Regions from separate parts of the Arthrobacter tecti genome, predicted to be linked through region 1. Evidence: riboswitches for the same ligand, from Rfam matches in the RefSeq annotation. Region 1 holds a riboswitch; the other holds the start of a gene.
What was found. A riboswitch is a leader RNA that binds a small molecule or an ion and turns the genes downstream of it on or off. The one in region 1 is predicted to bind cyclic di-AMP.
Positions count from the first base shown of each region.

Region 2: it holds a riboswitch for cyclic di-AMP, as region 1 does, so the genes downstream of both, ACX80C_RS02670 (LysM peptidoglycan-binding domain-containing protein) here and ACX80C_RS10690 (M23 family metallopeptidase) in region 1, are expected to answer to the same signal.

Region 1 covers NZ_JBTNCT010000008.1:22,158-36,621, reverse strand. The annotation lists gene ACX80C_RS10720 (molybdopterin molybdotransferase MoeA) at 1-265, opposite strand, end outside; gene ACX80C_RS10715 (DUF6457 domain-containing protein) at 262-543, opposite strand; gene mobA (molybdenum cofactor guanylyltransferase) at 557-1,066, opposite strand; gene ACX80C_RS10705 (HNH endonuclease) at 1,171-1,671, opposite strand; gene ACX80C_RS10700 (NlpC/P60 family protein) at 1,848-2,657, opposite strand; gene ACX80C_RS10695 (NlpC/P60 family protein) at 2,685-3,479, opposite strand; cyclic di-AMP (ydaO/yuaA leader) riboswitch at 3,485-3,642, opposite strand; gene ACX80C_RS10690 (M23 family metallopeptidase) at 3,799-4,596, opposite strand; gene ACX80C_RS10685 (hypothetical protein) at 4,595-4,897, shown strand; cyclic di-AMP (ydaO/yuaA leader) riboswitch at 4,868-5,038, opposite strand; gene ACX80C_RS10680 (metal-dependent transcriptional regulator) at 5,166-5,870, opposite strand; gene serC (phosphoserine transaminase) at 6,103-7,230, shown strand; gene ACX80C_RS10670 (MFS transporter) at 7,227-8,513, opposite strand; gene ACX80C_RS10665 (DUF3027 domain-containing protein) at 8,547-9,113, opposite strand; gene ACX80C_RS10660 (cold-shock protein) at 9,119-9,502, opposite strand; gene ACX80C_RS10655 (hypothetical protein) at 9,677-9,949, shown strand; gene ACX80C_RS10650 (helicase-associated domain-containing protein) at 10,004-12,379, shown strand; gene ACX80C_RS10645 (DNA repair helicase XPB) at 12,383-14,026, shown strand; gene ACX80C_RS10640 (response regulator transcription factor) at 14,098-14,464, shown strand, end outside.
Region 2 covers NZ_JBTNCT010000002.1:58,305-72,768, reverse strand. The annotation lists gene ACX80C_RS02740 (spermidine synthase) at 1-37, opposite strand, end outside; gene ACX80C_RS02735 (aminotransferase class I/II-fold pyridoxal phosphate-dependent enzyme) at 34-1,239, opposite strand; gene coaD (pantetheine-phosphate adenylyltransferase) at 1,348-1,824, shown strand; gene ACX80C_RS02725 (hypothetical protein) at 1,883-2,137, shown strand; gene ACX80C_RS02720 (sulfate/molybdate ABC transporter ATP-binding protein) at 2,159-3,196, opposite strand; gene ACX80C_RS02715 (ABC transporter permease) at 3,193-3,990, opposite strand; gene modA (molybdate ABC transporter substrate-binding protein) at 3,987-4,769, opposite strand; gene ACX80C_RS02705 (TOBE domain-containing protein) at 4,771-5,172, opposite strand; gene ACX80C_RS02700 (YdcF family protein) at 5,230-5,787, opposite strand; gene ACX80C_RS02695 (YceD family protein) at 6,021-6,554, shown strand; gene rpmF (50S ribosomal protein L32) at 6,557-6,760, shown strand; gene rnc (ribonuclease III) at 6,821-7,558, shown strand; gene mutM (bifunctional DNA-formamidopyrimidine glycosylase/DNA-(apurinic or apyrimidinic site) lyase) at 7,588-8,613, shown strand; gene ACX80C_RS02675 (YtxH domain-containing protein) at 8,689-8,982, shown strand; cyclic di-AMP (ydaO/yuaA leader) riboswitch at 9,143-9,303, shown strand; gene ACX80C_RS02670 (LysM peptidoglycan-binding domain-containing protein) at 9,307-10,254, shown strand; gene ACX80C_RS02665 (NAD-dependent epimerase/dehydratase family protein) at 10,337-11,311, opposite strand; gene ACX80C_RS02660 (alpha/beta fold hydrolase) at 11,308-13,890, opposite strand; gene ACX80C_RS02655 (3-oxoacyl-ACP synthase III) at 13,884-14,464, opposite strand, start outside.

The DNA of each region.
Region 1 (14,464 bases):
TCTTGTGCGCGTGCGCACGCTGCCACGGGCTGTCTTCGACCGGTTCGGGAGTGACCAGGGTCCAAGGGGGCTCACCGTGCACTGCCCATCCGTCCATGGCCGAGGACGCGTAATGCGGTATGGGCTGCAGTGCCACCACGGGTTCTGCGAGGGTCTGGCCCAGGGCGTCCGCGAGCTTGACGGTTTGCGCGGGCTTGGGCGTCGCTGCGTGGAAAGCCAGCCTGAGCGCCGTCTCCCAGGAGACGTTCCTGCCCGATTCCGTCACTGGCGCTCCCCGTCCGCTGTGGGTGGGCACGCTGCGCGCGCTGCCTCGATGGCCGACCGCTGGGCGGTTGCACTATCCGCCTGCCCGATCCCCACCGCCATCCCCGCGGCATATCCTGCGATGAACGTGGTCAGCGGAGCTGCAGGCCGGACCACTGAATGTGCGGCAATCCCGGCAAGCGCCAGGACGGCGTCGACGTCAACCTCCGTTCCGTCGAGTTCGAACATTTCGATGAGCTGCTCACTCCACTGCCGCAGCAGGCGATCCCGATCCTCCATGGTGAACCTTTCGCTATTGGTCCGCGTCCGGCTCCTCGATCCCAAGTTCTTGGGCGTCGGACCACGTATCGACGTCGTGGGTTGAGCCCGCGGGTACCTCGACTGCACTCCATTGCACCCTAGCAAGCAGGTGGCGCATGGACAGATTCGTGAACACCCCGCTATCGACGGCGGGTTCAAGGTCACTCCAGCGATACAGGGCCGCCAGCGGCTGGTCGCGGCCGCCGTCGTGCGCCAGAACCGAGGCACCGGTTTCCCGTGCACCTGTCAGAAGTGCCGGCAGCGCTTCGACGATACGCGGCATGTCGCAGGCGAGCACCAGCAGCCACGCTGCGTGGTTGGAACACAAGTGCCCGACGGCAACCGCCACCGCCGCCGCCGGCCCCCCGAACGGCGGTTCCTCCCGGAGTAGCTCTGTCCGTTCCGGCACTCCAGGCGTGGACTGCCCGACGACGACGAGACGCCGGGCAGCCGACGCCGCCTCGCAGGTGCGGGCAAGGAGGGTCCGGTCACCGATCCGCAAGGATGCTTTCGGGACACCACCAAGCCGGGAAGACCTTCCACCACTCAGAATCGCCGCGTCGAACAAAAGAGTGTGATCACGCCCAGGCTTCGGGGCCGAAGCACTCACGCAGCGTTATCGGCAGGAAGAAACTCGCTCCACTGCGGCGAGGGCTTTTCCAGCTCCCGGATCTGCCAGCAGGTACCCCGCGGCGGCCTGGGAACCACGCGCAGCGACCAACCCAATGACGCCAGGGTCTTATCCCCCTTGGCATTGTTGCAGCGGAGGCAGCAGGCAACGAGATTCTCCCAGCTGTCCTCACCGCCGCGGGACCGCGGGAGAACATGGTCGATCGTTGACGCCGCCTTGCCGCAGTAAGCGCATAGGTGATTATCGCGCCGGAGCACGCCCCGACGGGTCGCAACCAGACTGTGGCGGTACGGAATGTTCACGTAGCGATTGAGGAGGATCACCGAGGGGCGCGAAAGTATTTCGGTGGGACCCACAACGGGGTCATCTCCTTCAGCGACCACGCTGGCCTTCCCCGTGAGCACAAGCACCAGCGCCCGGCGGAAGGTCACCACCGCCAGTGGTTCATATCCAGCATTCAGAACGAGAGTGCGCATGCACATTCCTCTTTGCCGTCCATACCCTGAAACCTGAGGGACGTCCCTGAAGTTACAGCGAAGGTACTTCGGATTGACACTGCAAGGGTAAGCCGTCAGCCTAAGGATTCGTCAATCGCCACACGCAAAAGGCCCCCTGCCTGGTGGCAGGGGGCCTTCAGTCGAGAGCTTTTGGACTAGCCTCCGACGCGGATGAATACCGGTCCGGAACCGAGGTTTGCCGGAGCTACAACGGTCTGGTTCCCGTTGAAACCGCCGTGCACTGCCTGTCCGCCGCCAATGTATACAGCGATGTGTGCTGCACCCATGCCGCCGTCGGCGTAGTAGATGAGGTCACCTGGGATCGCTTCAGCGGCGCTGACAGTGCGTCCGAGCGATAGGTAACCTGCTGGCCATCCGTGGAAGTTGATGCCTGCTGCAGCGAGGGCGTTGCTGGCAAGGCGGGTGCAGTCCTGGATCACACCGAGCTGGCCTTGGGCTGCTGCGGCGATCGTTGCTGCTACGCCCGAGGAGACCTCGGGAGCAACAGGCGCCGGTGCTTCAGGCTGAACGGCTACGGTTTCGGCAGCAACTTCTACTTCAGCTGCGGGCTCGGAGACCACAGGCTCCGCCACAACAACCGGCGCGGCTTCCACAATCTCTTCAGCCTGCAGTGTCACCGCAGGGGCGGCCACGGTGGGCGCAGCAACGGCCTTTACAGCCGCCTTGTTGAACGAAACCTTGGCGTCGGCAGCCGCCTGAACGGGGGCTGTGACGGCCTGGATCTCCAGGGTGCTTGTGACTGCGTTGCGTTCAGCGGGCAGTTCCACCGCATTGGCGGCAACACCGCTGCTGAGGACAAGCCCGGACGCAGCGGCGATGACCGCTGCCTGGCGGCCTACTCCGCCGGCATTATCGCTGACGGCGCGGGCAATGGAGGAAAGGTGGGCCGACCGCTGTACTTCGGCACGGTGGCGCGCAATGGTGGCGCGGGAATTCGAGGTCATGTGTTGAAGCTCCAGGTCGATCTGGTTCTAGCTAACGCGTACGAAGCTGTAGCCGGAGAGGTCGGACAAGTTGTGAAGAACGGTGTTCATGCCGTTGAAGCCACCGCTGATGACCTGACCGTTGCCTACATAGATGGCGACGTGACCGGCTGAAATGACAAGGTCACCGGGTGCAGGCGAGGAGACAACCGACCCGAATGCGAAGAAGTCGCCCGGCGCAATGTCGCCCACGGACTTGCCGATTGAGCGCAACGCGTTCTCAACCATCGCGGTGCAGTCCTGCGACACACCAATCTGGGCGTAGGCCGAACCAACGAGCGCTGCGCCGATTCCACTGGCCGATGGCGCTTCAACCGGCTCAGGAGCCTCAACGGCCGCTTCCTCCACCTCGACCGGTGCTGCCGGCGTTGCCTCTACGGTAACCGGCTCAGCGGCCGGGACGGGAACCGGTGCTTCCGCCACGACGTCGGCCTGGACGGCAACAACCGGAGCGACCTCGACGGGAGCTACCTCAACGGGAGCAGCGACGGCTTCCACGGCTGCGCGCTCAAAGGTCACTGCCGCATCCGCGGAAGCGCTGACGGTCGCCGCTTCGGCGGAGATGGAGTTCAGAGTCTTGACTGCCTGCGCCGAGCGCTGGGCGTCTGCGGCACCGTGTGCCGGGAGGCCTGCGGTAAGGACGAGACCGGAAGCTGCGACGATAACCGCTGCCTGGCGTCCTACCGATCCGGCGTTCGAAGATACAGCTTTGGAAATTGCTGCGAGCGAGTTGGTATGAGCCGGAACCGCGCGATGGCGTCCGAGCGCAGAGCTGTTTGACACGTTAAATTGCCTCTCCCTACGCCTGCGAGGTGAGCTGTCGGATTCGGATGGGAGTCACCCGGCCGCGGATCTTTCAGATCCTGCGACTTAACCCCTAGGACTTCTTTCGAAGCCCGCAATTGGTTCCCCCGCCCCTGCCATGCGATTGTTGCGAACGGACCTCGAGCAGTGGCAGAGCTAGGCGATCTGCGCGAGGGTGCCAAACCCCCTGCGATTTGGCACGAGTTAGACGGTACATCAGTTCAGCGGCTATGTCACATTCCGATCACGGAACGGTGTGTCGCCCGTTATAAACGGGGACGAAAAACGCACTGGCTTCCTAGAGCCAGCCGAGCGGATCGACGTTTTCCCCGTCGATCATCACTTCAAAGTGCAGATGGCAGCCCGTGGACGCGCCCGTGCTTCCCACGCGCGCGATCGACTGGCCCCGCAGCACTTCCTGTCCCACGGTGACGTCCATGACGGACAGGTGGTTGTACGTGGTCTTGAGCCCATTGCCGTGTTCGACGACAACGCGGTTGCCACCGCCATAGGCGTGCCACCCGGCAAAAGTGACAGTTCCGGAGGCAGCGGCCTTCACGGCGGTGCCACAGGCCTCGCTCATGTCCTGGCCTGTGTGGAGTTCACCGGCACCGGTAATCGGGCTGATGCGGTTTCCGAAGGGCGAGCTCAGCTGCACGTTGTCCAGCGGCGCAGAGAGGGAACCCTTGGACTCTGCTGCAACGATGTCACTGCCGGATGCGGACACGATCTCGGCCAGTTTGGCATCAGGGTCGAACTTCCCGTGCAGTGCGGCGCGGTCAAAGGTCACCTCGGCGCTTGCGGCCGCCTGGACGGGCTTCGCCGCGTCCTGGCCGGTGTGTGCAGCCTGCTGCATCTGGGCAGGTGCGACGGCCGCAGTGGTGGGCAGTGCGACGGTAAGCACCATTCCCGATGCGGCAGCTGCGATGGCCACTTTTTGGCTGAGTCCGGTGAAGGAAACATCCCGCCGTGCGGTTGCCGCCCTGCGCCGGCGTTCGCGGCGCTGTGCGTCCCGCGGCTTCATCGGTGCGGCGGGTGCGGTATAGCCGCCGCGGGCACTTCGGCGAGTGTGCTGCGTGCGAATGCACTCCTGCATGGGCACACTGGCAACCTCAACTGCCGGCGCCAGTGTAACGGCCGGAGCCGACGGCGCAGCCACAGCCGGAGCCGCAGACACTGAAGCAGCGCGAGCCGGGCTCGGGGACACAGCCGAAGCCGGAGCTGGAACAAGAGCCGGAGCGCTTGCACCGGCGGTTGCGTGGGCTGCTGCCCGCTCGGCACGTTCACGCCGGTGGGCGTCGCGAGGCCGCGCTTCAGCGAGCGGGGTGCTGGCACGGCGGCGCCCCGAAGCAGTATTCGACAAGGAGACCCTCTCTCATTTTTGCCTGCGAAGTTAGCTGTCGGATTCGAGTATGAGAAACTCGGCTCACCCGCGGCCACATTCATGGTTGCTGGTGAACTTCACCCCAAGGTCACGGATAGCCGTGGCCGATTGGTGGGTCCTCCGCCCCTGTCACATGTCTCAGCACAGAATTCGCCGACAGGGTTAGGCATGCGAATTAGGTAACGCTGAAGTATCAACGCCAGTTTTCCACTATAGAGGTGCTAAAGCAAAAGTAACCATTCCGTTATCAACATGTGGATACCTTTCGCCTATCCAGCGCATCAGACTGACGGCTGAACGGCGACGAATACGTGTGAGGCGACCTCCGGTGGGAGTTCCAGAGCCCCTTCAACACCCGGTACGCGGACAGAGACGTAATCCCCAACCGCCTCCAGACGCAGCGTCGCCCCCGGACGCAGTCCGCCCTCATCCAACTGCGTCAACAGTTCGGGATCAACCTGGATGGGCTCTGCCAGACGCACCAGGGTCACCGTGGAGCCCTGCGCGTAAGTCACCATCGCATCTGTGAGGCTGCTCACGCCTGACGTAAACGCAACGGACGGCTCGCCGCCGAGAGCCTCAAGCCCCGGGATCGGATTGCCGTAAGGCGATTCCTTTGGTTGGCCGAGCAGTTCATACAGTCTGCGTTCAACCCGTTCGCTCATGACGTGTTCCCACCGGCAAGCCTCATCATGGACATACGCCCAGTCGAGACCGATGACATCGGCGAGCAGGCGCTCGGCGAGGCGATGCTTTCGCATGACCTCCGTCGCCCTGCGACGCCCAAGTTCGGTGAGTTCCAGGTGGCGGTCACCTGTGACGATCACCAGTCCATCGCGCTCCATCCGGCCAATCGTCTGGGACACCGTTGGTCCGGAGTGGCGCAGCCGCTCAGCGATCCGCGCACGCAGTGCAACGATGTTCTCTTCTTCCAGCTCCAGGATGGTCCGCAGGTACATCTCTGTGGTGTCGATGAGGTCCGTCATGCGGGTTCAGCTCCTAGGCACTGGTGCGGTTTGAGCGTTGATGATCCGGTTGTCTATTCGGCCCCGGGCCGAGCTCCCGCCTTCATCCGTACGCCTCACAAGGTTAACCCATCGACACCTGCTCTTATGCTGTGCGACGACCGGGCAACGGGTCACAATGCATTGCCGCTGTGCGTGCTGGTGCAGAATGGTTTTTCGACCCCACATTGCCCAAGACCGTCCTGGAGCGACCATGAGCAACACTGCCGATATCCGCATTCCCACCGAACTCCTCCCCCAGGATGGACGGTTCGGCGCCGGGCCCTCGAAGGTGCGCTCAGCGCAACTGGAAGCCCTGAACGCTGCGGGTATCACCCTGCTGGGCACTTCGCACCGACAGGCCCCGGTCAAGAACCTGGTGGGCTCGGTGCGGTCCGGCCTGTCGGAGTTCTTCCGGGCACCCGATGGATATGAGGTGGTCCTCGGAGTAGGTGGTTCCACGGCGTTCTGGGACGTTGCCTCCTTCGGTTTGGTGAACGCGAAGGCTCAGCACCTTTCATTCGGTGAGTTCGGGTCTAAGTTCGCCGCAGCAACCTCCAAGGCACCTTTCCTGGAGGATTCGACCGTCATCACTGCAGAGCCCGGGACCCGTCCGAGCCCGGCTGCCGAGTCCGGCGTCGATTTCTACGCATGGCCACAGAATGAAACCTCCACCGGCGTCGCGGCTCCGGTGGAGCGTGTTGACGGGGTCGACGACGGCGCCCTGGTTGCGATCGATGCCACCAGCGCTGCAGGCGGCCTGCACGTGAACGTTGCGCAGGCAGACATCTACTACTTCGCACCGCAGAAGAACTTTGCCTCCGACGGCGGTCTCTGGCTTGGACTGTTTTCCCCGGCAGCGCTGGAGCGCGCTGCCGGCATCAAGGCATCGAAGCGCTGGATCCCCGACTTCCTCGACCTGCAGACAGCCATCGACAATTCCCGGCTGAACCAGACCTACAACACCCCCGCGCTAACGACGCTCGTGACGCTGAATGCACAGGTGGAGTGGCTGAACAGCAACGGCGGCCTTGAGTTCGCTGCCAACCGGACGGCGGACTCGGCCGGACGGGTTTATGGCTGGGCAGAGCAGTCAAGCGTAGCCACTCCGTTTGTGACCAATGCGGCGGACCGCTCGAATGTCATCGCGACCATAGATTTCGACGACTCCGTTGATGCGGCGTCGGTGGCCAAGGTCCTGCGCGCAAACGGGATCGTCGATGTCGAGCCCTACCGAAAGCTTGGACGCAACCAGTTGCGCATCGCCACTTTCGTAGCAATCGATCCGGAAGACGTCTCCTCCCTCCTGCAGTGCATCGATTACGTCCTGGAGCGCTCCTAGCCGTTGCGATCGGCGGTATCGCGTGCCGTGGCGGCCAGGGTCAGCCTGAGCCGCCTCGGCGAGGGACGCACCAGCCGCACCGTAATCCGGTGCGAGCGCCAGATCCAGATCAGACCGGCGAGGGCAGCCACCACTCCGGAAGCCGCCGCAACCACCAGCCCCCACCGCGGTCCGTAGGCATTGGTCACCCAGCCCACAATGGGAGCGCCGATCGGCGTGCCGCCGAGGAAGATCGCGAAGTACAGGGACATAACCCTGCCACGCATGGCCTGCGTTGTTGTGGTCTGGACATAAGCATTCGCGCTGGTCATAAGAGTGAGCGCGAACAGGCCTACAGGTACCAGTGCAACACCGAAAAGCCAGACCGACGGCGCCAATGCGGCGAGCATGCAGGCCACCCCAAAAGCTGCTGCTGCGCCAAAAACGAACCGGAGCCTCGGGCCTTCCCGGCGGGCCGACATCAGCGCACCCGCCACGGAACCCACAGCCATAATGGATGACAGGGTCCCGAATACACCGGCCCCGGTGTTGAACTCGGTCCGGGCCATAGCTGCGATGTAGACGGCGAAGTTGAGTCCGAAGGTGCCTACAACGAAAATGGCGAACATCACCATGATCAGGTCGGGGCGCTGCCTCACGTACCGGAACCCTGCCCGGATGCGCCCGCGGCCAGGCGCTGAGCGGTCAAGGACGCGCAACTCATTCCGCCGGATGGTGACCAGAACAAAGATCATCGCACCGAACGTAACGGCGTTAATCAGGAAGACCCAGCCGGGACCGACGGCGACCGTGAGCAGGCCGGCTACTGCGGGGCCGAACATTCGCGCACCGTTGAAGGAGGCGCTGTTCAGCGCGACGGCATTGGGTAGATAGTCATCGCGGACCAGTTCGGACACGAACGTCTGGCGTGCCGGGGCATCGATCGAAGAGACGATCCCGAGTGCGAGGGCGAACGCATACACATGCCAGAGCTCCGCGAGCCCCAGCACTACAAGGATGCCCAGGCCCACACCAAGCGCCGCCATGGCGGACTGCGTCCCGATCAGGAGTTTGCGCCGGTCGACGGAGTCGGCGATCAACCCGGCCCAGGGCGCCATGAAAAGCTGCGGACCGAGTTGTAGCGCCATGACAATACCCATGGCCGCTGCATCCTGTTCGGTCAGGACGTCGTATACGAGCCAGTCCTGGGCCGTGCGCTGCATCCAGGTCCCCACGTTGGAGATCAGCGCACCGATGAACCACAGTCGATAGTTATGGATGTGCAGGGAACGGAACGTGCCCATCAGGACGCCTTCCTTTCTGCCGTGCACTCCTTGCTAGGCAACTGGGGGTTCGCCTCCAGGGGTCTTTGGCTCGGCGTCGTCCTCTGCTGCCTGTGTATCCGCGCTCACCGTGTCGGGCACAATCGGCTCGGTGATGGGCGCGTCGGCCTGCCCGCTGACGGAAGAGGTTTCCTCCCCCGCGGCGTCTGTTGCCGCGGCGTCCTCAGGCTGATCGGCATCCTCAGGCCGCACGCGCTCGGACCAGGGAACCCAGTCCGGGGCGAGCAGTGAATGTTCGGAGGGCAGAAGACCCAGTTCGCAGACTGTGACGTCCTTGCCGCGGGGCACACGGGCGAGCGTGGCGAACCACTGCCAGCCCACATAGCCCGGTACGTCCGCGGCGAAGCGGTGGGTGACCAGCCGCTCCGCTTCGGGGAATACGCCCAGATGTTCTCCCACTTCGGAATCTCCCGCAATCTGCTCCACCGCGCCGCGGGCAGCGTCGACTGCCGCGGCCAACACGGCGTCCGGCTTGGAAGGTTTACGCAGCGGTTTCCGCTTCGGTGGATTGGCTAGTGCCGTTTCCGCCGAAGTTGGAGATGATTCCGGAGACTCGGTCACTGGACCTAGACGTCCAGATCATCGGCAACGGCGCGGAGCACCGCTGCAACTTTGGCGGAGTGGGACTTGTCCGGGTAGCGGCCGCGGCGAAGCCCGTTGGAAACATCATCGAGGAGCCGGATCAGGTCTTCGGTAATGATCGCCATGTCTTCTGCGTTCTTGCGGGTGGCTTTGGCAACCGATGGCTGCGTCTCGAGGATTCGCACGGACAGGGCCTGGAGGCCCTTACGTCCGTCGGCGACGCCGAACTCCAGCTTGGTGCCGACCTTCACTTCGGACACCCCGGCTGGGAGCGCCGAGGCGTGGAGGAATACTTCCTTGCCGTCATCCGTCGCCAGAAAGCCGAAGCCTTTCTCGGAGTCGAACCACTTAACCTTGCCGATAGGCACGTCATTACCTCGTTCTCGAACTGCTTGCGCACGCTGTGGCGTCCAGGACCTGCCGGCGTATCCGGTTGGTCCGCTCACTCGGTTGGACGTGCGCGGGGGAAAGTCTGCCTTAATAGGATACCGGTCGCTCGGGGCCGGTTTGGGCCTTCAGGGCTCTTGTACGCTGGAAGCAATATGAAACAGAAACCCGGGACGCCGCAACCAGCCGACGACGACGCCCGCCCGGCCGGGGAACGGGGCTCAGGTGCGCGGCTCGTCTTGCTCATTGCCGCCGTCGGCTTCTCCGTTCTGGGCCTGCTTGCCCTCCTCGCGGTTCTTCTGACTGCGCTCCTTGGCGCTGAGGTATGGCCGGGGTTCGTTGTAACGGCCTACGTCTGCCTGCCGCTCGGCTTTGTCCTGATGGTCGTCAACGTTCTTCTCGGTCTCCGCCTTCGCGGCCGCTCCTGACCAATTCATCCGCGCACAACGCCGCCCTCACCGCGTACGAGTAACGTTAATGCGGTGTCCGCCATCCGCGCCCTGTCCCGGGACCTGGCTTCCCGAAGCGACGCCGAACTCCGGCAGCTGATGTCGGCGCGCCCGGATGTGGTACTCCCGCCGGTTCCCGATTTCTCCGCCCTCGCTGCCCGCGCCTCTACCCGGGTCAGCGTGCAGCGCGCCCTGGAGAGCCTTACTGCCCCGCAACTCCTGGTACTCGAAGCCGTGGTGCTCGCAACGGATGTTGATGCCGCCACGGGCACTACCGCCGCGCAGTTGAAGAAGTACATCGCGAACACCACGGCCAAGACGCTGGAACCGCTTCTTGCGCACCTGCACGGACTCGCGCTGCTTCGCACCGGCACAGCAAAGGGCCCTTCCTCCTACTTTCCCCTGGATACGCTCACTGAGGCCCTCGGACCCTACCCCGGGGGGCTCGGGCGTCCGATAGCCGCCCTGTCGCAGCGATACCCGGAATATACCGCCCAGATACGCAACGGGATGGCAACCTTTCGGGCTGAGGGCGTCCGGTTCCCCGGACTAGCAACCGCCGACGACGACGCCGCCACCCTTGCAACAGGGCTGGCCGCTTGCTGGGACACCATCATGGGCCTGGCGCCAGAGCGAACGGGCGCCCTGCTCGAGAAGCTCACGGCGTCACCCGTGGGTTCGGCTCCCGCGTCAGAGGCGACGTCCGCAACTCCCGTGCAGTGGCTGCTGGAACGTGGGCTGTTGATCCGACTGGACGCCAATCACGTTGAACTGCCCCGCGAAGTAGGCATCGCGGCCCGCGGCGGCGTCATCATTCCTGCCTTGCCGGTCACTCCCCCGGTGCCGAGCCTCAAATCCGTCCGCTTGAGCCTCCGCGACAACGCCGCCTTCGGCGCTTTGGCTGAAACACTGAGGCTCCTCACCGAGTTACTCGCCGTCATCCACGGGGACCCAGTCACGACGCTGCGCACGGGTGGAGTGGGCGTACGGGAGATCCGTCGCCTGGCTGACGCCATCCGGGCAGATCGCGAGCAGGTGGTGTGGCTGCTCGAGCTGGGTGCCGCTGCCCGGCTGATCGTCCTGGATCCCGACAGTTCCCGCTGGGTGGCGGCCTCCGACGGCGTCTGGCACTCCATCGACCGGGACGAACAGTGGGCCGGGCTTGTCCGTGCATGGCTCGATCTGGAACGGGCCCCGTCCCTGATCGGTGGCAAACTTCCGACCGGCAGCCAGGTGAACGCACTCTCCTCCGAGGCAATCCGCACGGATGCCCCGGCAGTCCGGCGTCGTACGCTTGTCGCCGCGGCTGCGCTTTCGGCCGAGGCGGCCAACGACGGCGGTGCCTGCGTATTGGACGCATCTGCGCTGATCACACGGCTCGCCTGGGAGCGGCCCCGGCTGCGACGGCGCTTCGCCCGCCTGGTGCCGGGAATCCTGGCTGAGATGGGACATCTTGGCCTGCTCGGTTCTGGAGCCCTGACCGAGTTGGGAGCCGCTGTCGCAGAAGAACGCTTCGACGAGGCCCTCGTCTCGCTGCGCGATGCCCTGCCTAAACCGCTCAGCCACTTCATGCTGCAAGCGGACCTGACCGCCGTCGCACCGGGTTATCTCGAACCGCCGGTTGCACGCGAGCTCGCCCTGCTGGCTGCGGCCGAAGGGCAGGGACCGGCAACGGTGTACCGCTTCTCTGCACAATCCATCCGGAACGCGCTCGATGATGGACAGGACGCGGCGTCGATCCTCGCCTTCTTGAACAAGCACTCGGCCACCGATGTGCCGCAGCCGCTGCACTATCTCGTTGAGGACACCGCGTCCCGCTACGGGTCCCTGCGTGTGGGGCCAGCCTTCAGTTACGTGCGCAGCGACGACGACGCCGCCCTGACCGCCCTGCTGTCGGACCCTGCAGCCGCGGCCCTCGGGCTGGTCCGGCTGGCTCCGACCGTCGTCACGGCGCAGGCCACCCCGGCTGAACTGTCCGGCGCGCTGAGGGAGCTCGGCTACTCTCCCGCCCTCGAAGGAGGTGCGGTGCCGCGGCCGTCGGTCCGGGCAGGCGGCGGCGCGCCGTCGTCGTCGTCGTTCTTACCCGCCACCAAAACCAATCCGTGGGTTCTCACCGATGAAGACGCCGCTGCGCAACTGAACGTGTTGCGGGGCAGCGCGCGGCCCGGTCCGGCCGCCGGAGCGGAAAGCGAGGCGCTGATCGGGCTTGAGACGCTGCGGACGGCGATCAGGACCAGACAGCCGGTCAGGCTGGGTTTCGCGGACAGTGTCGGGAATTCGATCCGGCAGGTCTTTGTTCCACTGTCGGTTTCGGGTGGGCGCGTAAGGTTGATCGATCCCGAGAAAGACACTGAACGCGTGATTTCTGTGCACCGGATCATGGATGTGGAAACTGTGGAAGGGGCTTAACGGATGCCTAATGGGCCGCTGATCGTCCAGAGCGACAAAACCATCCTGCTTGAGGTGGACCACGAGCAGGCAACCGAGGCGCGGCATGCGATTGCGGCGTTCGCCGAACTCGAACGCGCACCGGAGCACGTGCACAGCTACCGGCTCACCCCGCTGGGCCTCTGGAATGCGCGCGCTGCCGGCCTCGACGCCGAGCAGGTACTGGACACCCTGCTGAAGTACTCGCGCTTCCCGGTCCCGCATGCGCTGCTGATCGACGTCGAGGAGACTATGTCGCGTTACGGGCGCCTTCGCCTCGAGAAGGACGCCCAGCATGGGCTCGTGCTGCGGACCAACGACTACCCGGTCCTCGAGGAAGTGCTGCACGCCAAGAAAATCGAGCCCCTGCTCGGTCCGCGGATCGACGGCGAAACGGTGGTGGTGCATTCCTCACAGCGTGGTCAGCTCAAGCAGCTGCTGCTCAAGCTGGGCTGGCCGGCGGAGGACCTCGCAGGCTACGTCGACGGGACCCCGCACCCGATCGCGCTGGAGGAGAACGGCTGGTCCCTCCGGCCGTACCAGAAAGTAGCGACGGAGAATTTCTGGGCGGGCGGATCCGGCGTCGTCGTCCTGCCCTGCGGTGCCGGCAAGACGCTGGTGGGAGCAGCCGCGATGGCCACCAGCTCCACCACCACGCTGATCCTGGTCACCAACACCGTGTCAGCCCGGCAGTGGAAGGATGAGCTGCTCAAGCGGACGTCGCTGACCGAGGATGAGATCGGCGAGTACTCGGGCTCGGTCAAGGAAGTCCGGCCGGTCACGATCGCCACCTATCAGGTGCTCACTCTCCGCCGCGGCGGACTGTATCCCCACCTCGAACTGCTCGATGCCAATGACTGGGGCCTGATCGTCTATGACGAGGTACACCTGCTCCCGGCGCCGATCTTCCGAATGACCGCCGATCTGCAGGCCCGCCGACGGCTCGGGCTCACCGCCACACTGGTGCGTGAGGACGGGCGCGAGGGCGAGGTGTTCTCGCTCATCGGCCCGAAGCGCTACGACGCGCCCTGGAAGGACATCGAGGCGCAGGGCTACATCGCCCCCGCCGATTGCGTGGAGGTCCGTGTCGATCTCCCCCGCGACGAGCGGGTTGCGTACGCAATGGCCGACGACGGCGACAAGTACCGCCTCTGCGCAACGTCGGACACGAAGAGCTCCGTGGTGGAGAAGCTCGTTGCATCGCACAAGGGCGAGCAGTTGCTGGTGATCGGTCAGTACATTGACCAGCTGGATGAACTCGCCGAGCGGCTGGACGCTCCCGTCATCAAGGGTGAGACGTCCGTGAAGGAGAGACAACGTCTGTTCAACGCCTTCCGCGCCGGGGAGCTGAACACCCTGGTGGTGTCCAAGGTCGCGAACTTCTCGATCGACCTGCCGGAAGCGTCGGTGGCAATTCAGGTGTCCGGATCGTTTGGGTCGCGACAGGAGGAAGCACAACGCCTCGGCCGGTTGCTGCGCCCCAAGGGTGATGGCCGCGCTGCCCGCTTCTATACCGTCGTGGCACGCGACACCATTGACCAGGACTTCGCGGCCAAGCGCCAGCGGTTCCTCGCAGAACAGGGTTATGCATACACGATCATGGACGCTGCGGATATCCCTCAGACATAACCAGTTGACTATCCGCAAGCTCCCCGAATACGTCCAGAAAACTCCCAGCTACTGGGAGCACACTGGGAACCGTGAATAAGTCGGTACCTGAAGCCAAACTACTTGTAGTCGATGATGAGCCGAATATCCGGGAGCTGCTGTCCACCTCGCTGCGTTTTGCGGGGTTCGACGTCGTGGCTGCCGCCAACGGACGTGATGCCCTGGCCGCGGCAGAAACCCATAACCCGGATCTCGCCGTCCTCGACGTGATGCTGCCGGACATGGACGGCTTCACAGTCACCCGGCGCCTGCGCGCGGCCGGGCGCCACTTCCCCGTGGTCTTTTTGACGGCCCGGGATGACACCGATGACAAGGTCACCGGTCTCACCGTCGGAGGCGATGACTACGTCACGAAACCTTTCAGCCTCGATGAGGTTGTCGCGCGTATCCGGGCTGTGC
Region 2 (14,464 bases), on a different contig from region 1:
CTCCGGCGTTCCTGAGGAAACGCGTCGGAACGCTCACAAGTGTTGCCGGAGGGTGGAGAGGCGTTCGGCGGCTTGGGCGAGCACGTCATCCTTCTTGCAGAACGCGAACCGCAGGAGGGAACGGGTTCGCCGGGCACCTTCCTCGTGGCAGAACACGGGAACGGGGATCGCAGCGACGCCCACGAGTTTGGGCAGGCGGCGGGCCAGCTCGGTGGCGTCTGTGATCCCGAGCGGCGCGGCGTCAACCACGGTGAAGTAGGTGCCCTGCGGCGTGTAGACCTCGAACCCGGCCGCCTGCAGGCCGGGATTGAGCAGGTCGCGCTTGCGCTGCAGGTTCGCGGCGATGCCGCGGTAGAACGCATCGTCGAGCCCAAGGCCGGCCGCAACCGCGCCCTGGAAGGGTGTGCCGGAACTGTAGCTGAGGAAAGATTTCACTGTTCGGACGGACTCGACCAGGTGCGCCGGGCCGGTCAACCAGCCGATCTTCCAGCCGGTCACCGAGAACGTCTTGCCGGCGGAGGAAATGGTGATGGTGCGATCCCAGGCGCCCGGCAGCGTCGCAACAGGGATGTGTCGCGAGCCGAACGTCAGGTGTTCATAGACCTCATCGGTGACGATGATCGCACCGTGCCGTTCGGCTACTTCGACAATGCGCGCCAGGACTTCCCGGGAAAACACAGTACCCATCGGATTGTGCGGGTTGTTGACGACAATCACCCGGGTACGTTCATTCACTGCCCGTTCCAGGGCGTCCAGGTCCGGCTGGAACTCCGGCGCCAGCAGCGGGACTGTGGTGTGCCGGGCGCCGCTCAACCCGATGATGGCGCCGTAGGAATCGTAGAACGGCTCGAAGGTGAGCACCTCATCACCCGGTCCGGCCAGGGCGAGGATGGACGCCGCAATCGCCTCGGTGGCACCGGTGGACACAACCACCTCACGGTCCGGATCAACGTTGAGGCAGTAGAAACGTGCCTGGTGGGCAGCTATCGCCTCGCGCAGGACCGGCAGCCCGCGCCCGGGTGCGTACTGGTTCATCCCTGAAGCAATGTTTGTGCAGGCAAGGTCGAGGAGGATGTCCGGTCCATCTTCATCGGGATAGCCCTGGCCGAGGTTGATCGCCTCGTGCGTGGCCGCGAGCGCAGTGATCTCCTCGAAGATGACGGTACCCAGTTGTCCATCAGCGGAGAGGAGGTTAGCACCGCGCGCAGTACGCTGCCAGGGGGAGAGGTGGGCATTCATGTCCTCCAGTATGTCGAACACCTCCCCGGGCGCACCAAAAAGCATCCTGGCAGACACGTTTGGTACATAAGCCCGGTATTTGGGCCGGGTACGCGATAGATTCGACGTATGCGCCGCGCCGTCTGCCCTGGATCCTTCGACCCCATCCACAATGGTCACCTTGAGATCATCGCGCGCGCGGCCAGCCTCTTCGACGAGGTGATCGTTGCCGTCTCCACCAACTACGCCAAGAAGTACCGCTTCTCCATCGAGGACCGCCTGGACATAGCGAACGAAACGCTCACCTACCTGCGCGGTGTCTCAATTATTCCCATGGGCGACGGACTGCTTGCGGAGTTCTGCCGCGAGCACGGCGCCAACCTCATCGTCAAGGGACTGCGCTCCAGCCAGGATTTTGACTACGAACTGCCCATGGCCGCGATGAACCGCCAGCTCACCGGCGTCGAAACCGTGTTCATTCCGGCTGAGGCGAGCTATTCGCATCTCTCCTCGACCCTGCTGAAGGAAGTATCGGCACTGGGCGGCGACATCTCGCAGTTCGTTCCCAAGGCCGTATTGAAGCGGCTCAAGGAGAAAGACGACTAACGCCCTGCGACCGTCGTAGAATCGAGTCTCAATGCCAGTCGAGGATTAGGGGCGCGCTGTGGGTAAGAGCCGAATCAAACCCGAAGACCCGTTCCCTGAGGATCTGAACCAGCTCAAGGACAGCCAGGTGGAAGTCCTCAACAGCAAGGTTCACCGCCAGCTCGCGGTCGAGTACGTCGAGGACGGCGAACCGGACCCCGAGACCGAGCATCGGCATGAAGAACTCGACGAGGAACTCGATGACCGCGACGTCATGTCCGAGGCCGTGGTCGCTCATGCCACCGAGCAGGGCAAAGCGGCTCCAGCGCTGTAGGCCTGATTGCCGGCTGACTTCTCAGCGAAGGTAGAGGCTGACCTCGGTCGACTTCACACTGAAGAAGACCTCCATTCCGGGCAGCAGATCCAGTTCCGCCGCGGCGGCAGTGGTGATCTCGGCGCTCAAATGGCCGGCGCGCACTGTTGTCCTGCCGCCGTGCTGTTCCAGGTCGGTAATCGTCACCGGAAGCACGTTGCGGGGGCTGCCTGTTGGGTGGTCCCGGTGCACAGCGACTGCCCGCGGGCTGAAAATCGCTGCCGCCTCTTCTCCCTCCGGTAACGGCGGCTCGGTCAATGCTGCCAGGTGGACGCCGTCCGGTGCCGTGAGTCCGCCCGCACTGGTTCGTCCGGACACGAGGTTCAGGCCCGCAAGTCCCGCCGCGAAGCTGCTCCTCGGTTCCTCGAGAACCGTGCGCGTGGGCCCATCCTCCACGATCCGTCCGCTGTCGATGACCACCACGCGGTCCGCGAGCAGGAGGGCGTCCACGATGTCGTGGGTGACGATCACCGCGCTGCGCCCCTTGAGAACGCGGCGGAGGGTCCGGCGCAGCTGTGGCGCCACCGAGATGTCCAGGGCGGACAACGGTTCATCGAGCAGCAGGAGATCGGGTTCAGTGGCGAGCGCACGCGCAACGGCCACGCGCTGCGCCTGGCCGCCGGACAGGCTTGCCGGTCGGCGGTCCGCGAGGTCGAGGGCCTCCACCTCGCCCAGCCAGCGCCGTGCCGAATCCCTTGCGGCGGCGCGGGATGCCCCGGCGCAGCGGGGGCCGAACGCTACGTTTTCCAGGACCGAAAGATGCGGAAACAAGAGCGCGTCCTGGGCAAGGAGCGCCACTTCGCGCGCGTGCGGCGGGACCCATTCCCGGCTGGAGAAGAGGACGTTGCCGCCCAGGGTGGCAGCGCCGTCGTCGGGCTTGATCAGGCCTGAGAGGACTCCGAGCAGGGTCGATTTCCCCGCCCCGTTGGGCCCCATGACGGCCACGGTTTCGCCGGCGGCGAGAGCGAACCGGACGTCGAAGTTGCGCGCGGGAACACGTGCTGCAAGCTCAAGCGTCATTGCGGACGTCCATCCTGTACGCGGTGCGCGAGGCCGACCACCAGGACGGCCACGGCGACAAGGACGAGGGAGAGCGCGACGGCGGCGTCGGCGTCGGTCTCCCGCTGCAGGTAGATTTCCAGGGGCAGGGTGCGGGTCACGCCCTGGAGGCTCCCGGCGAAGGTGAGTGTCGCGCCGAATTCGCCGAGGGCGCGGGCGAAGGACAGTACTGCGCCCGAGACGATGCCCGGAAGGACCAGCGGGAGGCTGACGCGCCGCAGCACGGTGGTGGGGCGGGCGCCGAGTGTCGCGGCGACGGCCTCATAGCGTGTGCCGGCAGTTCGAAGCGCACCCTCCAGGCTCAGGACCAGGAACGGCAGCGCCACGAAGGTCTGCGCCAGTACGACGGCGGTCGTCGAGAATGCGATGTCCACCCCGAGCATGGTCATCGACTCTCCGAGGAGGCCCTGCCTGCCGAAGGTGTACAGCAGTGCGATGCCTCCCACGACCGGCGGGAGGACCAGCGGGAGTAGAACGAGTGCACGCAGCACCCGTTGGCCGCGGAAGGTCGTTCTCGCCAGGGCAAACGCCATCGGCACCCCGAACACAATGCATGCCAGTGTGCTCGCAGCGGACGTCTGGAGGCTGAGCAGCAGCGCGGCCCGCGAGGAATCCGTGGTGATCAGCGCACCGAACTGAGCCCAGTCGACCCGCAGGACGATCGCCAGCAGCGGGATGATCACAAACAGTGCGCCGACACCCGCTAGCGCCAGCACCCAGCGGGGGACCCCCGTGGAGACATGGCCCAAGGTCACGGTTGCGCGAACCCGGCCTGCGTGAGGATCTCCTGTCCTTCTGCGCCCGTCACCAGCTCAATGAACGCTTCAGCAAGTTCCTGGTCACCGCCCTCCACCGCGGAGATCGGGTAGACATTCACGGCTTCGGCTGACTCCTCGAATTCGATGCCTTCCACGGCGTCGCCTGCGGCGGCGACATCTGTCACATAGACCAAACCGGCGTCCGCCTGCCCGGAGGTGACCTTGCCCAGGACATCGGTAACCGAGGACTCCTCGCTGACCGCCGGGATGTCCGTACCGGATGCTTCTTCCACCGTCACCGTGGCAGATCCACACGGCACCTGCGGTGCGCAGACCACCACATCAAGCGCAGGGTCCGCAAGATCCTCCAGCCCGGTGATGCCGGCGGGATTTCCGGCCGGGACCGCAATCATGAGCGTGTTGGTGGCGAATTCCATGGGTTCACCCGCTACGAGACCGGCGTCGGTCAACTTGTTCATGTTCGCCGCGTTCGCGGATGCGAAGACATCGGCAGGTGCACCGGCTGTGATCTGCGTGACCAGGTCGGAAGAACCGGCGAAGCTGAGCTGCACTGTGGCGTCCGGATTCCGGTTCTCGAACTCTTCAGCGATTGCGGTGAACGTGTCCTTCAGGGAGGCGGCCGCGAAGACCGTGACGGTGCCGCTCAGTCCCTCCGCCGTCGTCGGGCTGGTGTTTTCGCTCGCGGACTGAGTACCGCAGCTGGCAAGGACAACCAGTGCGGCAGAGCCCGTGATCAGTCGGATACGCAGGTTCATCTCAGAACTTCCCTTCGGGGGTTTGGACAATAACGGTTGTCGCCTTGATGACCGCCACCGCGATGTTGCCGGGAGTGATGCCAAGCTCACGCACCGCTTCGCTGCTCATGAGCGAGACCACGCGGTGCGGTCCGCATTGAAGCTCGACCTGGGCCATCACCTTGTCCGTTATTACATTGGTGACCAGGCCCACGAACCGGTTGCGTGCGGAGGTGTCGGCACCCGAGGGGTCGGTGGGCAGGATGGCGCGTTCGCGGGCAAGCCGCGCCAGCTCGAGTCCGTCCACCACCGTGACACCGGAGGCACGCTCGGCGGTAAGGGTGCCGTCATCGATCCAGCGCCGCACGGTATCGGCGCTCACCCCGAGAAACTGCGCTGCGTCGCGAACACGTATTTGCGTCATAACAGGTAGCATAATGCAGCATTTGCGTCTGCGTAGGTTCGTTACGTGCGCATAATCTCAGATCTGGTTCGCGCAGACCGGCCGTAGCGCGCCTCCGGCCAGACCGGCCCCCTCCTCCACAAAACGGGGAAGCCAGCCGAATAGTCCGAGTTCCGGATCCGAGGCCGCCATGATCAGGCGTGCCTCGGAGCACTGGCCGATGTGCTGGTAGGAGCGCAGTACGTGGTACCGCGAGGTCACCACCAGTACCGTGTCCCAGCCGTGCTCGTCCGCAAGGCGGGCAACAGCGCGCGCTTCACCGCGGGTGGTGAGCGGTTCGGGCCGGAAGCAGATAATGCGTTCGGACTTTCTGCTGTTGCATACCCGATCCATGTCCACATTGCCGGGGGTGTCCGTATGTGAGAGCACCAGAACTGGTGCCCATCCGTCCTCCACCAGGCCGCGGCCCACCGGATACCGCTCAGTGCTCGCCCCGCCCAGCACCACCACTGCATCCGCGCGCTGCAACTTAGGCAGCGGAGGGTTGTAGAACAACGCGTAAGAGCTCAGCAGCCACAACACCAGTACGACGACGGCGGCAACGGCGGCCTTGAGGGCGGCGCCTTTCCTGGTCAATACTGGAGTTGATCGTGAATGCACGCCCTCCACACTACGGGGCAGAGCGCGTGCGTTCGTTCCGCCGTGCACCGGCAACAGGGCGCGCCGACGCCGCACCCGGTTTGGGATGGGCGTTTGTTTCGGGCTAAGATGATTCGTCGGTCATATGTTCTACAGGAGTTCCAATTAAGAGCGATCTCAGTTCGCCTCTGATCTTCAATGTCAGGGACCTCGGGCGCAGCCCGGGAAGCATGCGGACAGTCGAAGAACATGTGCCCGCACCGAAAGATTTTGGTGTGGCGCTCATCGGCGTTCAGGAAGGTTCCGAGATGGAACTGGACCTGAGGTTCGAAGCTGTACATGAGGGAATCCTGGTATCCGGGATCGTGGACGTCGAAGTTAAGGGCGAATGCGGTCGGTGCCTGGATCCCCTTCGTTACGGCAGTAGCGTCGATGTGCAGGAACTCTTCTACTACGACAACCAGGAGTTGTCAGAGGATGAAGAGGAGGACGCGCTGCGCGTGGTCGAGAATGACACAGTCAATCTCGAACCGGTGCTGCGGGATGCGGTAGTGACAACGCTGCCGTTCCAGCCGGTGTGCCGGGAGGATTGCCAGGGTTTGTGCGCCGAATGCGGTGTGCGGCTGGAGGATGATCCGGGTCACCAGCACGAAGTCCTCGATCCCCGCTGGGCTTCACTGGCAGGGCTGGCCGGCACGGCCGCTGACCCACAGGCGGCGGAACCAGAAGCAAAGACAGTGTTAGACGAGAGAGAAGAGAGTTAGCCGTGGCTGTTCCCAAGCGGAAGATGTCCCGCTCGAATACGCGTGCACGCCGGTCCCAGTGGAAGGCTGTTGCCCCGAAGCTGGTGAAGACGGTGGAGAACGGTCGCGTCACCTACAGCCTTTCCCACCAGGCAAAGGTTGTTACCGACTCCGCAGGCACCGAGCTGTTCCTTGAGTACAAGGGCCGTAAGGTAGCCGACGTCTAAGTGCTGCCAGGGCACCGCGAGGCGGTATCCGCAGCATCGATGCGCGTAAGCGTCGCTAGCGTGGAAAATTCAGAAGACCTTTTGAAGCGTCTCGGCGTCACTATCGACGCCGGGACGCTTCGTCTTGCCCTGACGCACCGCTCCTACGCGTATGAACAGGGCGGCATCCCCACCAACGAACGCCTTGAGTTCCTTGGCGATGCCGTTCTGGGCCTCTCGGTGACGGACGCCCTGTACCGCGACAATCCAACCCTTTCCGAAGGCGAGCTGGCGAAGCGGCGTTCCGCCGTTGTCAGCACGCGGGCGCTGGCGGGAGTTGCCCGCGGCATTGGTCTCGGCAAGCACATCCTGCTCGGCCAGGGGGAGAAGCTCACCAACGGTTGGGACAAGTCCTCCATCCTTGCGGACACCATGGAAGCCATCATCGGCGCCACCTACCTCAGCAACGGCATGGAGACCGCCCGTTGCCTGGTGATGCGTATTATCGGACCGGTCCTCGAGGATGCAGCAGCCCTCGGCGCCGGAACGGATTGGAAGACCAGCATCCAGGAGATCGCCGCTGCTGAGCGGATGGGTGTCATCGATTACCGGGTGACCGGGTTCGGCCCGGACCACGACCGCCGTTTCGAGGCTGTCCTGGTAATCGGCGGAACCACTTATGGCTCCGGTGGCGGACGCTCCAAGAAGGAAGCCGAGCAGGAAGCCGCTGCCGCTTCCTGGAAACTGCTGCGCGGCTCAGATGACAGCAAGACAGTCCCGCAGCCGCTGCTCACCGATCAGCCGGCTGACTCCCGCTAACGCTCCCTGAGAACCGGACGCGCCCGAACATGCCTGAGCTGCCCGAAGTGGAGGTGGTGCGCCGCGGGCTTGCGCGGTGGGTACGCGGCCGCACCATCGAAGCGGTTGACGTCCTTGACCCCCGGTCCATCCGACGCCATGTCCTCGGCGCCGAGGACTTCCGCGGGAACCTCGTGGGAGCAACCATCACCGATACGGTGCGTCGTGGCAAGTTCCTTTGGATGCCCCTGGCGGACGTAAAGCACGACGACGGCGCCAGCCGGCTCGCGCCGTCGTCGTACTTACCTGCCGCACGGCTGGAACCCGAGGCTGGCGGGATAGTCCACACCGCACCACGGGTGGCGCTGATGGCGCACCTGGGCATGAGCGGACAGCTGCTGGTCGAGGATGAGGATCAGCCGGACGAGAAGCACCTCAAGGTGCGGCTGCGCCTGTCCCAGGGTGCTGACCGTCTGCCGGGGGAACTGCGGTTCGTTGACCAGCGGATCTTCGGCGGGCTCTTCGTGACCGGGATGGTGCCCACCGCCGACGGCTTGCCGGGTGGGCTGGGGGAGGCCCCTGAGGCTCTCGTACCCGTGGAAGCCTCGCACATCGCGCGGGATCCGCTTGATCCGGCGTTCTCCTTCGAGGAATTCTTCTCCAGGCTGCGCGCCCGCCGGACGGGCCTGAAGAGGGCGCTCCTCGACCAGTCGCTCATATCGGGCATCGGGAACATCTATGCCGACGAAGCGCTGTGGGCTGCCAGGCTCCACTTCGCGCGTGCAACCGATACCGTGCGGCGTCCCGAGGTTGCCCGGCTCCTCACCGCCTGCCGCGACGTCATGGAACGGGCGCTCGAGGCCGGTGGGACGAGCTTCGACTCGTTGTATGTGAATGTCAACGGTGCCTCCGGCTACTTCGAGCGGTCGCTCAACGCCTATGGGCGGGAACGCCTGCCATGCCCCCGCTGTGCGGACGCCGGCGTCGACTCCCGCGTGCGGAGGGATACCTTCATGAACCGGTCCTCCTACACGTGCCCGCGCTGCCAGCCGAGGCCGCGTAACGGCCGTTGGTGACACACCGACGTGACAAAACTAAGTACGCTGACTAGATTCGACATCTGAGGATCCCGACACGTCAGGAGTATCGCCATGAAGAACAAACTGGTTTTTGCAGCAGGAATGGCCGCAGGCTATGTGCTGGGCGCGCGTGCCGGTCGTGCGAGCTATGAGCAGATCAAGGTGAAGGCGCAGGAGTTCTGGAACAACCCGAAGGTGCAGGAAACTGTCACAGAGGCAACCGAGGCAGTGAAGGCCAAGGCGCCGGAAGTGCAGGCGCAGGCTGAACAGGCGCTGAAGAAGGCGCAGGATGCAGTGCATCGCCCGGGTAACCGTTCGGGCGACGATGAGAAGCCCAAGGATGCTACCGACCAGTACAAAATCTAGTCGATGGGCATATATCAGTAGTACTCCGAAAAAGCGCACCATGGCGCGGATTTGTGATGGAAACGTGACAATTCAACCAAACGAATGTAACGTTAAGGCCACGCCGGGTTTCTAAAGCCCGGCTTCCTTCTGGCGGATTGCCTAATCCTGTCGCCGTCGGAAGGTCCGTTCGCTACACATCCGGCAGGAGCGGGGGAACCAGATAGCGGGCTTCGTTTTTCGAAGTCCTAGGGGTTAAGACGCGTACAGCTTCGCAGTACATGTCCGGGTGGCTCCCATCCGAATCCGACAGCTAACTCCGCAGGCACTGGGAGAGGCCCTTCGTTGTCCAAAAACCGTCATATTGCGCGCCACCGCGCCACCCCGCCCAGCACGATGCAGATCGTCTCGAAGGCAGTCAGCACGCACGCCGGCACCGTCGGACGTCCTGCGGCTGTTGTTGTAGCAGCATCGGGCATCATGTTCGGCGCAGCGCTTCCGGCCAGCGCCGGAACCACCTATAGCTCAACCTCGGGAGCCGTTCAGTCCGCTGACGCCGCCGTCCAGGTCTCCGCTCCGGCCGCTGCTCCTGCCGCGCCGGTCAACGCGCAGACCGTCTCGGCTCCGGCCCCGGCTCCGGTCACGAATGCTCCGACCCACACCGTGCGTTCCGGTGACACCCTTGGTGCCATCGCAGCGAACTACGGCGTGAGCCTGGATGCCATCTTCGCGGCCAACGGGCTCGGCTGGAACTCGGTGATCTACCCGGGTCAGGTCATCAGCCTGTCGGGCAGCGCTGCTGCGGCGCCTGCTCCGGCTGCACCCGCCCCGCAGGTGCAGGTTGCACCGGCTCCCGTGGCTCCCGCCCCGGCCCCGGCCCCGGCCGAGACCAGCACCATGGGAATCACCACGGCGTCCTCCAACATCGAGGTTGCCTCCTACTCAGCCGCTCCTGCTTCCTCTTCGGTTGCTGGAACCATCGCTGCAGCAGCGCAGGGCCAGATCGGTGTCATCCAGGACTGCACCCGGCTGGTATCGAACGCCCTCGCAGCGGCCGGTATCAACTTCCATGACTGGCCCGCCGGCTACCTGTCCCTCGGCAGCACGGTAAGCGCCGGCCAGGCGATGCCAGGTGACCTCATCTACTACGCGGATGGTGGCATGGGCGCAGCCCACATCGCCGTGTACATCGGTAACGGTCAGGCCGTCCACGGTGGCTTCAACGGCAACCAGACCGTAGTGGCGCCGGCTCAGCTTGGTTCGGGTCCGGTCTTCATCCGGGTCAATGGCTAACTGACGCATCAGCACAAGGGAGGACCGGTTCGCCGGTCCTCCTTTTGCGTTCCCGAACGATTTTGCGTTGCTGGACGGCCGCCTACGCCCGCCCACCGTAGTGCGCGGCAAGCCGGGCGAATCCCTCGTCCAGTGAAACCGCCGGCGTCCAATCCAGCAGCTCCCTGGTCTGCCGTTGGTCGAACCAGTGCGCGGTCGAAAGTTGTTCGGCGAGGAATCGGGTCATGGGCGGTTCACCGTCCGCGCTCGAACCCCGCCACAGTGTTTCGACGGCAGTGCCCGCCGCACGGCCGAGCCACCCCGGAACGGACCATCGTGGCGCGGGCGCATCGCCCGCAGCGCACATCCGCGCGAGCAGTTCACCGATCGGCCGGGGTTCGCCGTTGGTGACCACAAGCGGTCTCCCATGAACGTGTTCGATGCGATTCAGCGCGGCGACGATGGCGGACGCAGCGTTGTCCACATACGTGGTGTCCACCAGTGCGGTCCCGCCGCCCAGCAGCGGCAACCTGCCGGCCCGCGCCCGGGACAGCACGCGTTCGACCAGTTGCGTGTCGCCCGGCCCCCAGACGATATGGGGGCGAATGGCCGTGACGGGCATGGCGGCGTCGTCGTTCGCCAGGACCAGTTGCTCGGCCTTCGCCTTGGTGCGGGCATAATCCCCGCGGGCCCGCGCCGGGTCAGCGGGTTCGGTGCCGGCTCCGACGATCGAACGGCCCAGATGCGCCACCGACGGTGAAGAAACGTAAACAAACCGCCCAGCACCCGCGAAGCGCGCCGCTTCAAGCAGGTTGCGGGTCCCGGCGACGTTCACGCGTTCAAATTCGGCAGGGTCGCCGCTGAAGGACACCTTCGCCGCACAATGGATCACGGAGTCCACGCCCTCAACGGCACGCTTTACCGCCTGCGGGTCACCCAGCGAACCGGCCACGTCCTCTGCACCGGCGACTCCCGAAGCGCGGCGCTGGAAGGTACGCACAGACTCACCACGGCTGCGCAGCAGGCTGGCAACGGCCCCGCCGAGCATTCCGCTCGCACCGGTCACCAGGACCGTCATGGGCGTCGCTTCCGACGTCCCTCGAGCATCTGCCCGGCCCAGGCCGCCACCTTCGCCCGGTCGATTTTCGCGTTGTGGCGCACGTCCGTCGGCAGCTCGGGCAGAGTCAGCACTGCAGCGATCTCCACACCCGCTGAGCGTCCCGCGTGACGGACGGCGGCCGACAGGCTTTCCGTCGCCAGGGACCCCCCGCGCGTCTTTGGCGCGGGTACGACGACGGCGACAACCGCCTGGGTGCCGGCCGGCCCCACACCGACGACTGCCGCCTGCCGTACTTCTTCGGTGCGCTCAATAGCCTGTTCGGCGCCGACGGGAGTGAAAATCCCTGCCGCCGTGGGAATGATGTGTGCGAGACGCCCTTCGACCCACAGCCGACCGTCGGCGTCCAGGTGGCCAACATCCCCGGTACGGTGCCAGCCCGAGGTGCGCGAGGACTCACGCTCGGTGATCCAGAGCCGGTGGTAGCGGTCCTTGACGTGCGCGGCACGCACGAGGATCTCCCCGGTGACGCCCGCCGTCGTCGTCGGCTTGCCGCTTGCGTAACCGGTGCGCTCGAGCGGGCTGATCGCCACCGTCGCGCCCGGCACGGGTGTGCCCACGCAGACTCCGTTGCCCGCTCCGGCTACCGAACTGTCCGTCGCGGCGAGGATACCCTCGAGGTCGATATCGGTCACGGGAAGGGCTTCGGTCATGCCGTACGGCGTGTGCAGGGTTGCTTCGGGCACCAGCGGCCGGAGGCCTTCGAGCAGTGTTGCGGGCACGGGCGCTCCGGCCGAGAGCAGGGTTTTCACGTTCCCCAGTGCCTCGGCGCCCCGCGGAGTGATGCCGTCAGCCGTGGCCAGGACGTTGCGCAGCGCAGCCGGAGATGCGAACACCACGGTGGCATCGATCGCGGATACGGCGTCGGCGAGAGCGCGGGCGGAGAGCGTCCGGGGAGCGGTGACGTCCATGGCGGGCGTCACCGATGAGGCGCCGAGCGCCGGACCAAGCAGTGCGAAAGGCGCGAAGCCAGCGACCAGGGCGCTTCCGGGCCTCAGGTCCAGGGTGTTGGCGAGCGTATCTCGCATCGCCGAGAGCCGGCGGTGGGTGTAGACAACGCCCTTGGCGGGGCCGGTGGAGCCTGACGTGAAAAGGATGGCGGCGTCGGCGTCCGGTTCGATCCCGGGATCGTTGAACACCGCGTCGGCGGAGGCGAGTTCCTCCAGGCTGTGCTGCACGCCCAAAGCGCGTGAACGGACCGTAGACAGGGCTCCCACGCTGATGCGGGTACCCGGCCAGCGGAAGAGGCGGGCGGCGATGAGTGCCCGGTCGATTCCGATCAGGAACTCCGGCACAGCGCCGCGCACCGCGCGGCTGAGACCCTTCGCTCCCAGTCCGGCGTCCGCAACAACGATGACGGCGCCCAACCGCAGGCAGGCATAAATCAGGACCGTCAGCTCAACACCGGGCGGAACCATGAGGCTGACCCTGCTGCCCGGCCGGACACCGATGCCCTGCAGCGCGCCTGCCAGTGCGGTGATGCGGGCATCGAGCTCCCGCCAGGACAGCGAACGTGCAACGGAGCCGTCCTCTCCCATGTCCGCCACGGCCAGCGACTCGCTGCCGGCGCGATCCTGAACCTGTTGCCAGAGCGGAGTGAACGTATCGCTTGAGACCTGCGAGGCGTCGTCGTCGTTCTTCCGCTCGAGCCAGTTGAAGATCGGTGTGGCGATGTCGCGATCGTCGGCGACGAGGTGGCTTGCGCCTTCGAAGCGGTGTACGTCTGCGTGGGGGAGCCGGCGGGTGAGGTCCTCGAGATAGGTGTCGGAGAAGATGGGGTCGCCGGGACCCCAGAGCATCAATACGGGTACATCCAGGGAACGGATGTCCTCCGCAATCCCCGTGAGGGTGGCGAAGCTCGGGTGGTTCGCGTCCACAGGGATATCAGCGACGAACTGTGCAATACCCTGCCGCCTGGAGGCGCGCAGGTACGGCGCGCGGTACGCAGCACGGACATCCGGGGACAGGCGCGGGCGTGCGAGCGCGAGCGTGGTGTCGAGGAAGGCCGTAGTCCCGGCCGTGCCCAGACGGTGCACGGCGCCGTTCAGGGCGAGCCGCAGGGGCGCCGGGATCGGCGAGTCCGGATCCTGGGAAATGGCCGTGTTGGTAAGGATCGCGGCCTGGAGGTTCCCGCGGTTGCGGCTTGCGTAACCGAGGCTGACCACCCCGCCCCAGTCATGGCCCAGCGTCACCAGGGGCCCGTCGAGACTCAGCGCTGCGGTGAAGTCCTCGAGATCCTGCACGCGGTCAGCGAGCTTCCGGGGGCGTCCGGTCCGTTCCGAGTAACCCATCTCGAGTTGATCCACCGCGACAACCCGCCAACCCTGCCGGGCGCCGGCCGCAAGGACGCTACGCCAGAGATAGGACCACGTGGGGTTGCCGTGGACGCACAGCAACGTTCCGCGCTGAATCCCCTCGAGGGACGGCAGGTTGTCCAGGTAGTGCCAGCGGTTCACCGTGCCCGCGGGGTCGACACCGGCTGTGGAGGGCACGTCGAGGTAGGCCGACCACCGGGGGTCGACGCCGGGGAATTCTACCACGCAATCTCCAGCATTGCGGTGTTCAGGCCCGATCCAACGCCCATGCACAACACCCTGTCGCCCTGGTTCAGTGTCTGGGATTCGGTTGCCAGGGTCATCGGAAGGGAAGCGGGGCCAACGTTGCCCCAGTGCGGGAACGTCTGTGGGACCTTCTTCGGGTCCAGATTTACGGCCTCGATGATCGCTTTGGTGTGGGTGGTGCTCACCTGATGTGTGATGTAGCGGTCCATGTCCGCCCAATCCCACTGCTGCTGGGCCTCCGCCCACGCAGCCGACACGAGTTCCAGGCCGCCGTCAAGGAGGCCCTGGGCGTCCGTGTACATGCCGTCGATTCCGCCGACGCAGAGCTCGTGGTGTTGGGTTCCGGCCCGGGCCACGCCGCCAAGCATACGGTGGGAGCCGGGGTGTGCATCCGCTGGACCCACGATTGCCGCGGCGGCACCTGAGCCAAGGGTGAGGGTAGCGAACTCCTGCATGAAACCCTCACGAGTGCCCACGGTCTCGTTCAGCCGGCGGAGCGTGGCTTCCTGGGTGGCCTGCGAATCCTCGCCGTTGACCACCATGGCGTATTGGA